3 regions of the Priestia sp. FW507-14D1A genome follow, and region 1 is predicted to be linked to each of the others. Evidence: predicted binding sites of a transcription regulator. Region 1 holds the regulator's gene; each other region holds the start of a gene.

The links. Region 1 encodes Rex, which represses fermentation and respiration genes when NADH is low (regulators of the CRP and FNR family bind a similar motif). Its sites were predicted from a motif close to TTGTGAAATATTTCACAA; they were not measured.
Region 2: a site for Rex is predicted at 1,461-1,478, ahead of AC3WJG_RS14915 (DUF1641 domain-containing protein). Genes of this name have one in related genera too.
Region 3: a site for Rex is predicted at 1,494-1,511, ahead of AC3WJG_RS16365 (AtpZ/AtpI family protein). Genes of this name have one in related genera too.

The regions. Positions count from the first base shown of each region.
Region 1 covers NZ_JBYSWQ010000020.1:11,537-14,822, forward strand. The annotation lists gene AC3WJG_RS26310 (YdiK family protein) at 1-75, shown strand, start outside; gene tatC (twin-arginine translocase subunit TatC) at 101-856, opposite strand; gene tatA (twin-arginine translocase TatA/TatE family subunit) at 872-1,057, opposite strand; gene AC3WJG_RS26325 (redox-sensing transcriptional repressor Rex) at 1,111-1,749, opposite strand; gene AC3WJG_RS26330 (ABC-F family ATP-binding cassette domain-containing protein) at 2,208-3,286, shown strand, end outside.
Region 2 covers NZ_JBYSWQ010000003.1:258,845-262,130, forward strand. The annotation lists gene AC3WJG_RS14905 (ammonium transporter) at 1-714, opposite strand, end outside; gene AC3WJG_RS14910 (hypothetical protein) at 711-1,127, opposite strand; gene AC3WJG_RS14915 (DUF1641 domain-containing protein) at 1,557-2,009, shown strand; gene AC3WJG_RS14920 (NAD(P)/FAD-dependent oxidoreductase) at 2,043-3,221, shown strand; gene AC3WJG_RS14925 (AEC family transporter) at 3,267-3,286, opposite strand, start outside.
Region 3 covers NZ_JBYSWQ010000004.1:142,874-146,159, forward strand. The annotation lists gene AC3WJG_RS16360 (S8 family serine peptidase) at 1-1,427, shown strand, start outside; gene AC3WJG_RS16365 (AtpZ/AtpI family protein) at 1,725-1,946, shown strand; gene AC3WJG_RS16370 (ATP synthase subunit I) at 1,953-2,324, shown strand; gene atpB (F0F1 ATP synthase subunit A) at 2,343-3,053, shown strand; gene atpE (F0F1 ATP synthase subunit C) at 3,144-3,286, shown strand, end outside.

The DNA.
Region 1 (3,286 bases):
CGCATCTTTATCTTGCACTACAAAATTAAAAAATTGCAGCAGCAATATAAAAATCAAGATGATTCATCTAAATAAAAAAACCACTGTTTCAGTGGTTTTTTTACATACTAACATCTTCTCTTTCTTGCTCTGCCCTTGCCTTTAACACTTTGCGATACGAAATGCGGGAAATAATGATGCTGATTTCATACAAAATTAAGAGCGGCACTGTCACCATCATGTGCGAGAGCAATTCTGGTGGTGTAATAAGTGCGGCAATAACTAGCAGTACGAAATAGGCATACTTTCGAATTTGAGATAAAAACATAGGCGTGATAATTCCTAATCGCGTCAAAAACATGACGACAACAGGAAGCTGAAACAACAGCCCAAAAGGCAGTGTGAGCTGCATTAAAAAAGAAAAGTATTCATTAATGCCAATCACTTGGTTTACATTCAGCTCATCAGAAACGCGCGTCATAAAATCGACGACAAATGGAAACAACACAAAATAAGAAAAAGAGACACCGCCGATAAAGAGAAAAATGGAAACAGGAATATATCCAAGCGTTACCTTACGCTCTTTTTCATATAAACCAGGACTAATAAATGCCCAAAGTTGATACAGTGCAACAGGAGCTGCAAGTACACAGCCGATAATAACAGCAAACTGCATATAAATCTTAACTGGATCTGTTAGCCTAAATGCATTCATCGTTAAATTTTTTGCCTCATCAGCATGCTGTAAATAGACAATAACCTTATCCGCTATAAAAAAGCCGCCAATTGTGGCAATCACAAAGAAAAATAAAACAATTAAAATGCGCTTTCGCAGCTCTCCTATATGATCATATATTGACATTTCTTGTTCGGTCATACTATGATCACCCTTTTACTCTTTGTCATCTACTTGACGCTGTTTATCTTTTTCACGATCTTCTGAGGCACCGCTAGCGGCATGCTTAAACTCTCTAAGCGTTTGCCCGACTGATCTTCCTAGCTCCGGTAACCGTTTCGGTCCAAAAATAAGCAGTGCTACAATCGCAATAATAATCCAACTGCCTGCTCCAATCCCCATATTCCCACTCTCCTTATTAATTTAGACTTAAGGAAATCGTAACATAGTCCGCCTTATTCAACAGGATAATTTTTCAAAAAGTAGACGAGCGACTGTAATTCTACAGCAAGATCAATATGATGCAGTCGAATCTCATCCGGTACGTTTAAGCGTGCAGGAGTAAAGTTTAAAATTCCTTTAATTCCGCAACTCACTAAACGATCGGTAATTTGCTGAGCAACAGTGGCTGGAACGGTTAAAATCGCTACTGAGATGTCATCACTCATATAATCTTCCAATTGGTCAAGATGATAGACGGGCACGTCGCCTACTTTTGTACCGACTTTATCTTCTATCACATCAAAAGCGCACTCAATTTTGGTGTTATTATTTTTAATAAAATTATAATTTAAAAAGGCCGTTCCCAGATTCCCTACGCCAATCAGTGCTACTTTCGTTACTTCATCTTGGTCTAACGTTTTACGGAAAAATGTAAGTAAATAATTCACATTGTAGCCGTATCCCTTTTTCCCTAATGCTCCAAAGTAAGAAAAATCCCGGCGAATAGTAGCAGAATCAACTTTCACTGCCTCACTTAACTCCGCTGACGAAACACGCTGTTTACCAGAAGCATGCAAGTTTTTTAAAAAACGATAATAAAGCGGCAATCGTTTAGCCGTTGCTTGTGGTATTTTTAATTGTTCAGTGTTCACGTTGTACCCCCTCAGTTCATGTATGTCATTACTAACATTTTCAAGTCATATTGCATTACCTTTCACAAAGCCTCAACCGCCTTGAGGTAGCGCTTCCAATTCTCTCTCTTTTCTCTTGTTTTATATATACTCCGCTTCACACCCCGACCCCTTTTGTCTATCCAGCACTACTTAAAGTCGGTAGCTAGAACGAAGTAATTAGCTCTTCAAAGGATCCGTTTGTTAGTCATGACGGGTTTTCTACATCCATCATATATAAGTTCAGAGATGCACTTATCTCTTATTTTAACATAGTATCCTGTATAAAATGTGCAGGTAAAATCATTTTATTTCATGAATCAAAACATTCGCTTCATCATTTGTCCTTGTCTCTCTACAAATTACAAACGCTTGTAGGAAGAACTTGTAGTTGAAAATATGTTAAAATACACTATGGATATACTACTAGAGGTGAAAAAATGATTATTCTACAATTGAACGGTATTACAAAATACTATGGGGCAGAACCCATTTTATCGAATATAAAGTTAGAAGTACAATCAAAAGACCGCATTGCCCTAGTGGGACGAAACGGTGCTGGTAAATCAACTTTATTAAAAATTATTGCTGAGCAGCTTTCTTATGACAGCGGAGAAATTATTAAACCTAAAGGTGTTTCCATTGATTATATGGGACAAGATACAGTTCTTGAGTCAACACTCTCCATATGGGAAGAAATGATGACGGTCTTTGCTCCGTTAAAGAAGATGGAAAAAGAATTACGTACGCTTGAAACGAAGATGGGCGATCCAGACATTTTTAATGATTCAGTTCAATACGAAAAACTAACCAAAGAGTACGATCAGCTTCAAGTAACGTTCAAAGATTCAGGCGGCTATCAATATGAAGCGGATACACGATCTATTCTTCACGGTTTCCGTTTCTCAAACTTTGACTATAGCACCCCTATTTCCTCCTTGAGCGGTGGACAAAAAACGCGCTTGGCTCTTGCAAAACTGCTTTTAACAAAGCCAGACTTGCTTATTCTGGATGAGCCTACCAACCACTTAGATATTGAAACTTTAGCATGGCTGGAACAGTTTCTGCAAGGGTATGAAGGAGCTATTTTAATTGTTTCACACGATCGTTACTTCCTTGATAAGGTCGTAAATCAAGTGTATGAAGTCACACAAAAAACAACGGTCAAGTACACGGGCAACTACTCTAAATACCTTGTACAAAAAGCAGAGCGATATGAAAAAGAGTTGCGTCAGTACGAAAAACAGCAAGATGAAGTCGCAAAACTGAATGATTTTATTCAGCGAAACATCGCCCGCGCATCGACTACAAAACGTGCGCAAAGCAGACGTAAGCAGCTCGATCGAATGGAGTTAATAAATCGACCTAACGACGGCGAAAAATCGGCTAGTTTTTCGTTTGAAATTGAGCGTCAAAGCGGAAATGAAGTCTTAAATCTCGAAAACGTGTCTATCGGATATGATGAAAACAAATACGTCGTCCAAGACGCAAACCTTCGGATTAAAAAAGGTGAAAGCCT
Region 2 (3,286 bases), on a different contig from region 1:
AATAGCAATGTGACCAATTCTAACGTCAGTAGCACTTAGCGTACTTCCTGCATTAAACCCGAACCATCCAAACCATAATAAAAAAGCACCCACTGATGCAAGCGGCAAATTGCTTGGAAGAGAAACAGAACTAATTCCATTTTTCGTGAACTTCCCTTTCCTCGGTCCAATCATTATTGCAGCTGCTAAAGCTGAAAAACCGCCAAGAGCATGAATAACTGCCGAACCGGCAAAATCAAGCATCCCTAACTTACTAATCCATCCACCTCCCCAAATCCAGTGGCCGGCTATAGGATAAATAAATGTAGTCATCAAAATCGCATATAAAAGATATGCGCGGAAATTAATTCGTTCTGCCACCGCTCCAGAAACGATAGAAATGACCGCAATAACAAACGCACATTGAAACAGCCAAAACGTTTCAAGCCCAATTGGAATGTCAAGGTGCGATAAATTACCTGAGAGCGCAAAACCGCTTTTACCGACAACTCCACCTAAATCATCACCGTACATTAATCCAAAACCAATTAAATAGAAACAAAGCGTTCCTATTGTAATATCAGCGAATACTTTCATAATAATATTCACGCTATTTTTGTAGCGGACAAAACCTGCCTCTAGCAAGGCAAAGCCGCCTTCCATTAACAAAATCATCGCCGCTGTTAACACGACCCACGTTGTATTTATCCCTAAACTTAGTTCATTAACACTCATATCCCAACGCCTCCACTGCTTTTTAATCGTTTTATTTCTTGTACAATAGCAGGCGAAAGCGTAATTTCACTTGTTTCTTCATTTTCCGCTTTTATTAATTCAAGAACTTCATGAAGTTCTCGCATTTGTGCTTTAAGGTGATCAATTTTTTTAAAGCGCTCCTTTACGTATACCATATACTCGACCGCTTGATGCTGACTTAAAGGACGCCCGGTAAAAAATTTACGAAACGGTGATAGTGATTGATACCAAGCTTCTTCAGCACGTTTCTTCTCTTCGTATTTACTAATTTTCGTTTTTATATCTTCTATTTCTTGTGCTTTAGCTTCTTTTAACTTCATTATAAATTCAATTAATTTTAATTGAGGCAACGTAATGACCACATTATGATAAAGTTCATCCACTATAACCATGTTATATCTCCTTACATAAGATGTTATATTCTGATTATATGTAGAACACTATAGTAAGTCAATGTAATTTTTTGAAAACTCTTTAAATAGTAAATGCGCCCTATCTTTTTACTACTTATAGAATATTAAGTTCGTATGTGTTGAAATATGACGTTATTTGTTTTATCGTAGGAAGAGGAATCATGTTAGTTCCCTATTTTAATTTTATTTACCTAGGCAATTATTCGTTTTATTTTTTATAAACTTTTATTAAACAAAGGGTTACGAGGTTCTTCACTTATTTTTTCAACGAAATGAGTTGATTTTATCTCGTATTAAAATTAAAATAGAATTATGTGCAAGATTTCACAACTTCACAATGTAGTTTGAAAGTCTAGCAGATAACTAGGAACTACATATGCAACAGTATCCAGCAAAGGAGGACTTTTCATGTCTCAATCAACTATTCAAAAATCAGCTGCAGAGGAAAATGCTGCTGTACAAACAGAAGCGGCAGTTAACAAAGGTCAAGCGGATGTGTTAGATCAATTGTTAAAGCCTGAAGTACAAGAAGCTCTTACTGTTCTTGTAGATAATTTACCAAAATTATCTGAAATGGTAACGGTGCTTACAAAAACTTACGACGTTGCGCAATCATTATTAACTGACGACGTATTAAAAGAAGATCTACTTGGTGGAGTAAAAGAATTTATCGAGCCGGTAGAAGGAACAGTAAAAGGTCTTGCAGCTACTGCAATCGAAGCAAACGATCGTGCAGAAGCAAATGCTTCTAATTCAATCGGTTTATTCGGTTTATTACGCATGCTTAAAGATCCACAAGCTCAAAAACTATTCCGCTTTGCACAAGCGTATTTAGACATTACAAACGAAAAACAAAAATAATTTTCATTAAAAAGTGTGGACGGAGGATCGACTATGTCAAAACATATTTTAATTTTAGGCGGCGGTTACGGTGGTTTATTAACTGCAATGACAGCTCGCCAACACCTAAGTGCGGATGAAGCAAAAATTACAGTAGTGAACCGTTTTGCTACTCACCAAATCATTACAGAATTACACCGTCTAGCTGTAGGCGGCGTTTCTGAACAAGCGGTAGCTTTACCACTTGATAAATTACTTAAAAACTACAACGTTGATTTAAAAATTGCAACGGTAAAAGAAATCTCACCAGATCAACGTGAAGTATCTCTTGAAGATGGTACAAAATTAAGCTACGACTACCTTGTTACAGCTTTAGGTAGTGAAACTGCTTACTTCGGTATCCCTGGTTTAGAAGAGCACAGCTTCGTTCTTAAATCAGTAAATGATGCAAACCGTTTACGTGCACACGTAGAAGCTTGTATCGCTGAATACAGCAAAACAAAAAATAAAGCTGACGGTACAATCGTAGTTGGCGGCGGCGGATTAACAGGTATCGAACTTGTTGGTGAATACGCTGACTTAATGCCAAGCCTATGTCTAAAACACGGTGTTGATCCAAAAGAAATTTCTCTATACTGTGTAGAAGCAGCTCCTACAGTTCTTCCAGGCTTCCCTGCTGAATTAGTAGAGCGCGCTCAATCAAGCTTAACAAAACGTGGCGTTACATTTGTTACTGGTACACCTGTAACAAAAATGGATGCTACAACTGTTGAACTTAAAGACGGCAGCAAAATTGAAACAAAAACAATGGTATGGACTGGCGGAGTTCAAGGTAACTCTGTAGTTGCTAACTCAGGTATCGAAGTAAACCGCGGTCGTGCACTTGTAAATGAATTCTTACAATCTACATCTCATAAAGATGTATTCCTTGCTGGTGACTCAGCGGTTGTAATGGGTCCAGAAGGTCGCCCTTACCCACCTACTGCTCAATTAGCTTGGCAAATGGGTGAAGTTGTAGGCGTGAACTTAGCAGTAGCTATTCGCGGCGGAGCAATGGAATCATTCGTTCCTGTCTTCTCTGGTACACTAGGAAGTCTTGGACGCAAAGATGCAATTGGTACAATCGGCGGAAACAAAACGCAATTAAAAGGTTTACCAGCATCACTTATGAAAGAAGCAAGTAACGTTCGTTACTTATCTCATATCAAAGGATTATTTGCATTAGCTTATTAATCCGTCTTAAAACGAAAGAGGAATTCTCCTCTTTCGTTTTTTTATTTACATAAGCCAAGAAATAA
Region 3 (3,286 bases), on a different contig from region 1:
GAGCTGTTGAAAAAGGAATTGTAACGGTTACATCCAGCGGCAATTCAGGTCCAGGTTTATGGACGGTGGGCTCTCCGGGTACAGCGGGAAAAGCTATTTCCGTTGGCGCTTCTGTTTCCCCGACGATAGTTCAATTTCTAACAATTGGATTTAACAAAGAAAAAATTATGATGGCGCCAGTAGAAGGGTCTCGTCCATGGACGTTTAATCAAACGCTGCGTGTAATAAATGAACAATACTCCAAAGAGCAAAAGCATGCGTTGGGCAACGTCATTTTGCTAAAAGCAGAAGGAAATGCGGTTGAAAAAAAGATTAAACAAGCTGAACAGGCAGGAGCAAAAGCCGTTATTTTATATAGTCCGACTGAAAAAAGCATAATCGGTAAACTAAAAGAGTCAGTAAATATTCCAGTGATATGGGTAAGTAAAAAAAGCGGTGATACCATTAATCAACACATTCAGTCTCAACAGCCATACTTACGCACTGGCAAGCAAGTGGTTCAAGACTTGCTTACATCTTTCAGTTCAAGAGGGCCTGTAACGACTACTTGGGGAATCAAGCCGGACGTCGTCGCACCTGGTTACTTCATTAATAGTACAGTTCCCGGGGGATATGAACGCATGCATGGCACAAGTATGGCTGCGCCCCATGTAGCTGGAGCGTGTGCTCTTATTTTACAAGCTCACCCGAACTGGTCTCCTGAACAAGTCAAAGCTTCATTGATGAACACAAGTAAAGTAATGCAGCAGCTAAACGGTCAAACGTATCGCGTATATGAACAAGGAGCCGGGAGAATTCAAATAGCAAAAGCTGTCACAGCAGACTCTTTATTTTATCCATCTTCTTTATCTTTCGGTATTTTTACGCGCCCATCAAAGAAAGTCTTATCATTTAAAATTGATAACCAGTCTGATAAAGCAAAAACGTATCGCTTAAACGTTCCGAAAAGGGATGAAGGAGTGAACTGGGATGTTCCATTACCCGTCACGGTGCAGCCACATCAGACAAAAGAAATAGCTGTCACTTTATCGGTGCAGCCCCGTTTTAAAAATAAAGGTATATATGACGGATATTTGGAAATAAATGATTCACGTGAAACATTTTCGCTTCCTTATATGTACATGGTTAGCATTCCAGATTATCCTCGTGTCATGGGATTGCAAGTAGCAGCGGAAAAAGAGAAAAATACGTATAGCTATGAACTGTTTTTGCCTGAAGGAGCAGATGAGTTAGGCGTTGCTCTTTTTGATAAGCAGTCTTTACAGTTTATATCGTATTTAGATGTTGACGTTGATGTAGAAAGAGGCATGAGAAAACGAAAAATAACGATCGATGAATCGCTTGTACCGGGGTCGTACCAAATATTTGCATTTGTGAAAAAGCATAGACAAGAGCAGGTTGTACACAGTACAATAACGATTGAATGAACCTCTTTAAATGTTTTCATTTGAAGAGGTTTTATGTGTGGCAGAAATGTGAACAATAAGAAGAGATTGTGAAGTTTTTAGCTTAAACACATTGACATTAAATATACGCTATTGTATGCTTACAGGGAATATAAATGATAAGGTTTTCAACCTGTGAAAACCGTTGATATTTCTGCGTATTTTATTAGCTGTTTTTACCTTTTTTAGCAATTTTTTTTGCCTTTCTATCATATATTGAGCTATAAAAACGATAGAGAATTCGGAAAAAAGAAAATTTTGCAAAAGGGGTATGAGCTTATGAAAGATCGCAACCGTCATCCTTTGCAAGCGATGGCATTAGTGTCAATCATTCTATCACAGTTAGCAGGTTCAGTCTTAATTGGCTTATTCTCTGGGAGATGGGCTGATCAATGGCTTGATACCGAACCACTATTTTTGATTTTAGGCCTTCTTTCAGGGCTAGCAGCAGGTGTTTTTATGATGCTGCGGACAGTCCACCATTTTTTTTCAGGAGATTAATAATTCATGCAGGATTTGCAGCACGTTTTTCCAAGACTTCGTTCATACATATTGTATTTGTTAGCATTATACGTTCTCGGCTGGGGATTTACAAGTTATAAGGCTGTTTTTGCAGGTTTAATTTTAGGAACCGCCCTGAGTTTGTATAATTTGTGGAACTTGGTAAGAAAGTTTGAGCAGTTTGGACAGGCGTTGGATGAGGGGAAAAAGCCCCGTTCAATTGGGACTGTTGTAAGATTTGCAACAGCTGCTCTCGCAGTTGTGATTACCATCTCTTATCCAAAAACCTTTCATATTATTAGTGTAGTTGTGGGATTAATGACGTATTATGTTGTCATTATCATAGATTTAGTTGTTCAAAATATGCGTAGAAGATAGAAAGAGAGGTGAACACAGTTGGGTCATGAATCACCAACTATAGAGTTTCTAGGCCTTACTTTTAGTCAAAGTAACTTGCTTATGGTTACCGTAGCTTCTGTTATTGTATTCTTAATTGCAGTTTTATGTACTCGTACTCTTGCTATGAAGCCAAGCGGTGCACAAAACTTTATTGAATGGGTCTTAGATTTTGTTAAAGGACTCGTTAATAGCAATATGGATTGGAAAACAGGTGGCCGCTTTTTGACGCTAGGTGTAACTTTACTTATGTACATTTTTGTGTCAAATATGTTGGGTCTTCCATTTGCCATCGTGATTGACCATAACTTATGGTGGAAATCGCCAACCGCTGATCCAGCAATTACGCTGACGTTAGCCGTTATGGTAGTTGTACTATCACATTATTATGGTATTAAAATGCGAGGTTTCTCTGCATACACGAAAGATTACTTCAAGCCAATGGCATTTTTATTCCCGCTTAAGATTATCGAGGAGTTTGCCAATACGTTAACGCTTGGCCTTCGTCTTTACGGTAATATTTATGCTGGGGAAATTTTGTTAAGCTTGCTAGCTGGTTTAGCAACAACAGGCTTCTTAGGTACAATTGGAGCTGCTATTCCAATGCTTTTATGGCAAGGATTTAGTATTTTTGTAGGCGCAATTCAGGCCTTCATTTTCACAATGTTAACGATGGTTTATTTATCTCACAAAGTGAGTAGCGACCATTAATTTATAAAGCTTTGTTCAAGTAATACCCAATTTGGACAAAACAAAACTTTGTTAAACAAAATCATATATATTAAGGGAGGACTTTATAAAATGGGTTTAATAGCATCTGCAATTGCGATTGGTTTAGCGGCACTAGGTGCTGGTATTGGTAACGGTCTTATCGTTTCTAAGACGATTGAAGGCACAGCTCGCCAACCAGAAGCACGTGGTACATTAACTTCAATGATGTTCGT